Regions from separate parts of the Lysinibacillus pakistanensis genome, predicted to be linked through region 1. Evidence: riboswitches for the same ligand, from Rfam matches in the RefSeq annotation. Region 1 holds a riboswitch; the other holds the start of a gene.

Region 1 (2,484 bases):
GAAGATTCAGCTGCCGTATTAGCAGAGTCTGCAATTTGCTGAATGCCTGTCGCTGTTTCTTCCATTGCAGCTGCTGTTTCTTCTGTCATCACCATAGAAGCCTCAGCATTTTGTGTAATTTGTCTCATATCCTGAGCAATATTTGTAGAACTGTTATATGTCTCCCCTGCATGCACAGTAAGCTGATTAGCTGCAGAAGATACATTGTTTGATGTATTTCTTATGTTTAATATGATATGTTGCAAATTGGACACCATCTTATGTATAGATTCAGATAAATTTCCAATTTCATCCTTCGTAATTTCTAAATCAACATTCATCAATTCACCATTTGCGACCTGATTGGCTACATTTACTACTTTCTTTAATGGCTTTAATAAACGATCAATAATTATGTAAACTAAAATTAATAAAATAACAATACCAATAACAGCAATCACAATCTGTTTAGTGACACTTTTTTTAATAATGGTGTTAATGTAATCCGCAGAATAATCAATACCTAATAATGCTATTAGTTGGCCGTTATCATCCTTAATAGGACTAAAAACTGTTCTCCATGAACCAAAAGGATCTTGGAAAATATCAGTTACCTCCGTACTGTTATTTTTAATAGCCAATTTAGCTGTCTCTACATGCTCATCTGCTAAATCCGTAAAAATTTCACCTGCTTCATACACATCATTTAAATTGGTCGTATAACCTATTGGGTTGACGCCACCCTCATCCTTGACATCCCATATGTAGCTCCAGCTCATAATTCCTTGTTCCTCTTGGATCTTATCGAGCTGCTTTTGAATTTTTGTAAATTTAGCGTTGGTTTCCCCTTTTTCGGTCAATAAAGCTTTAATCTCATCACTATCAAGATTCATGGCTGTTAATAACCCAACACTTTTTAACTCTTGCTCTAAATCTACAGTCATTCGATTGTTTAATTCTCTAATACTTTGTGTAGTAATCACAATTATTAGAAGTAAAACAATAATGCTCACTGTTAGTAAAAGTTTGTTTTTTAATGAAGCATTCTTTAAGAACTTCATTATTACTTCCCCCTTATTCAAATTTTTTATAAAAAAATAACCTATTTCACAAAAAGAAATAGGCACAAAGAATATAACTAGCATTATATGTACGTAACTAGCAATCTTCTGCAACCCAGCCATCATAGCATTCATTGCCTTAGACCTGTGGCTTTGCGTCTCTACTTTTCAGTAGATTTGCCTATCTTTTTCCTCCTCAAATTAACACAATGGGTAAAAGTAGTCAATGGAACCATTTTAAAATACGCATTTCTTAATACTTATTTACCATCAATTAACAATCAGCGGAATGATTCTAATGACACACGAACACATAAAAAGAGTAGCTACAAAAATCGTAGCTACTCTTATGTTTTTATATTCACTTACCCCTAAGTGTTTATTCCTATTAAAATCACTATACGTTGTGTGTCATAAGTAAGATTGTTGGTATAAAAGATAAAACAAACATACATAAATACCATACTGATGTACGACGTAATGAAAAACGAACCTGTTTTTTCTCTGCATAAAAGATGTCTAATATAATTGCAACAATGAGTGGCGTACTAACACATGCAATAGCAACTAATAAGATGTCAAAATAAACCATAAAAGCACCCCTCTGTTCGTAAACATTTATTTTCCCCGTTTGTGACAACTTTGTGTCATCTAAAGTGTACACAATTCCGTCACATTTTGTCAACTAAATCTTGAAAAGAAAATTGTGATTTTAACAGTATATTTACAACCTTTTAGAGCTATTTATGTAAGATTACCTATTAAAACAGCAGCTACAAAACTGTAGCTGCTGTTTTAAAATATCCATTTATTCTCTATATTTATTTGTTAGTCCTCTTAAAAAGTTTCTCACGAATCGATCGCCACATTCCTTATAGTTGCGATGACTTGGATTTCTTAAAATGGCACCTAATTCACCTTTCGAAACATTAACACCGCCATCATATAAAATATCCAACATATCCTCACTTGTTAATGCTAAAGCAATTTTTACTTTCTTTAATAGCATATTATTAGGACTTTCTTTTCCTGAAATCAGTTGTGCTCCCTCAGCTTGTCCAGGCTTAGATGGCTGTGGCCCTCGCTTGAATGTGATGAGCCCATTCAAGAAAGCTTCAAGCATTTTATTATTACATTTGATGTATTCTTCTGGTGCTTCTTCCTCATCATTAACTTTAATAAGCATGTTCAAAACTTCATCTTTTGTAAAGTCCATGCCACCTAGCTTAAAAATTTTAACCATATCTGTATTTTTGATATCTAATGCATATCTTAAACGAATTAAAATATCATTATTCGTCATTTAATAACCTCCATTTACTTAGAAAAAACTAAAATTTAATTAAGTTTCACTTTATTATAGCAGAGACATTCACATTTTTAGCTATCTTTCCACAAAGTTACTTTACTATAGTAATTAGAATATGCATTTTCCTAAGTTAAA
Region 2 (2,484 bases), 1.3 Mb from region 1:
AAAATGTCAAACACCTCCAGCTAAAATTGGAGGTGTTTTATTATCTTTTTAGGTTTTAAAAGGACTACCTTTCTCCTGGCTCTTGAAAAATAGTCTTAGCGTTTTACATCATTCAACTTCGATTTCAGTTCTTAACAGTAATACTTCCTCTATAGTTAAGCTAGTTAATTGCATAATTAGTTCATTATCGTAACCTCATGCAATCATTTTTTGCCACCGCTTTAATTCCCCTCTATTCCTTCTTGTTGTGCATGATATTTAGCATCCTCTAGTTTAGCTACTTAATCAATGATGTACTTTAAACGAGACTGGTAGGCAATAATTGTTTCAGGTGTTTGGCTTAACTCTTCCCATGCACTAAGTCCTTGCTGCAAGTTTTCGTCTTTCATTGCTAATGCCTCCAATTCATCAAGTGTACTTTGCTCTACTATGGCTGCATATTCATCCAACTATCAACATGATGAATCGCAACTCCTTGATAGCTTGTTTTTTTCGCATAGTGACGTTGAACAAGAGCTAGTTGTTTATTCATAAAGGCTTCACCATTATCATAAAAAGTAATATTTTGGTTATCATCTAATGCACCAGTTTCAACACTAATCACAATGGATTTATTAACTTTTTTTGCATAGGCGACTTCATGTTGTACAATTTTAATAATATCTTTTGCAGTATTTCGATAAGCCATAATAGAAACGCTCTCTACTTGATTTATCACCCATTCAGCAAGTAAGCCTTTTCCAAATCGATTGTTGTATTTAATTTCGTCAAACCAGAACGGCATATCTGCTTCCAAAGGTAATTGTAATTGCTTGGTTTCCTTTTTGGCTCTTGTAAGAAGTGCTTGATAGGATTCAATTGTTTGCGTTTGATTATAGCTCCATCCACTATTTAAGTATGGTTCTATATCGAGATGAACGCCTGAAAATTGCTCTGTCACGTCAGCATTTTTATTATATGTATGTAACCAATCAAACAACTGATTCTGCATTTTATAGCCATCTTTAGATACCCAATCTGGCGCTCCGTCCAATGCATATATTTTGATACCCTTTGCAGTTGCATGACTAATAAAACGCTTATAGTCAACACTTCCTATATCCGTATTAATCTGTAAATAAAGTTTGTTTACCTGCTTGTTCTCTAAAAACGAAAGTACTCCTGCTTCATCCTCAATAATTCTAGAAGTATCCCATAACCAAGTAGCCTTATCTTCCACGGTCACTGCGTCTACCTTTCCAAATGATAGTCCAAACGTACTGGCAATTGTAACAAAAATAACAATAGTTACTGTTAATAAAGAGCAACTTTTCATGTCTTACAGCTCCATTCTATTTGCCATGGCTCCTAGAACAGAACCTGGTAACCTGACAATCATGCACTAGAATAGTGTTTAGACTCATGGCTTTGCGTCCTTCTCTTTCGACAAGTTTGCCTTTTACAGTTGTTTTCTTTTCTCTTATCATACATGGCAAAAATAAAAATGTCTGTAGGAAAAATGCATACTAATCATAAATAAGGGGGAATAAAATGATATTCATACGGGTTATTTTTACTATAAAAAATAAAAAAACGTAGAGCCTTCAAGCATCTACGTTTTCTTGTTCATTTTCCAGCATTTTATGCAAGTAATTAATAATTTCACGAATTCCTTCTAGTGAATTGACTAGTATTTTTGGGTCCACATAGGTAATCATACGATTTTCCAGGTTTGCCACTGCTGTAAAATAACGCGTTTTTGAATAGTTAACAAGTCCCATCTGCTGTAAAACAGACGTGTCAAAATCTAGAATTTCACGCGCTTCCGTTACAAGTAATCCATAATTCACAACATCTGTATTCAATACTATAATACGTGCTGTTACAGCATTTGAAGAACGATTATAAAGAATACGTTCAAAATCAAGCACTGGGATAAGCTCACCACGAATTCTCGTGAAGCCTAGAAGATAATTAGGTAAATGAGGAATCGGTGTTACCTGCTCTAATTTTTCAATTGAAATTGCTTGTTCCACAGGCACTGCATACTCTTCAGTTCCACAAGCAAAAACTACTGCCTTTACACTTTCCATGCGGTCACATCCTTCAATTTCTGCTGTTATTTTTTTGCAGATTCTTTGACAATTTCAACTAGTAAATCTGCTAATTTTTCTAATTCTTCTACTGGGATTTTTTCATTTGTTGTATGAATATCTTCGTAGCCAACAGAAAGGTTGACTGTAGGGATGCCAAATCCTGCAATTACATTTGCATCTGAACCTCCTCCAGAAATCCCTAGCGTCGGTGTGCGATCAATGTTACGTGCTGCTGCCATTGCGACTTGAACGACTTTATCTGTTTCAGTAACTCGGAATCCTGGATACATAAGCTTTACTTCTACTTCAGCACGTGCTCCAAGTGATGCAGAGATTTGTTCAAATGTCTCCTGCATATGCTTCGTTTGAGCATCGAGCTTCGTTTTATCAATTGAACGAGCCTCTGCAA

The links. A riboswitch is a leader RNA that binds a small molecule or an ion and turns the genes downstream of it on or off. The one in region 1 is predicted to bind cyclic di-GMP.
Region 2: linked by a shared signal. The riboswitch ahead of QNH24_RS15940 (amidase) and the one ahead of QNH24_RS22780 (methyl-accepting chemotaxis protein) in region 1 are both predicted to bind cyclic di-GMP.

Annotation. Positions count from the first base shown of each region.
Region 1 covers NZ_CP126101.1:4,561,506-4,563,989, forward strand. The annotation lists gene QNH24_RS22780 (methyl-accepting chemotaxis protein) at 1-1,040, opposite strand, end outside; cyclic di-GMP riboswitch class I at 1,147-1,232, opposite strand; gene QNH24_RS22785 (hypothetical protein) at 1,438-1,632, opposite strand; gene QNH24_RS22790 (YehS family protein) at 1,849-2,343, opposite strand.
Region 2 covers NZ_CP126101.1:3,213,118-3,215,601, forward strand. The annotation lists gene QNH24_RS15940 (amidase) at 428-1,315, opposite strand; cyclic di-GMP riboswitch class I at 1,359-1,446, opposite strand; gene QNH24_RS15945 (chemotaxis protein CheW) at 1,584-2,072, opposite strand; gene QNH24_RS15950 (M20/M25/M40 family metallo-hydrolase) at 2,099-2,484, opposite strand, start outside.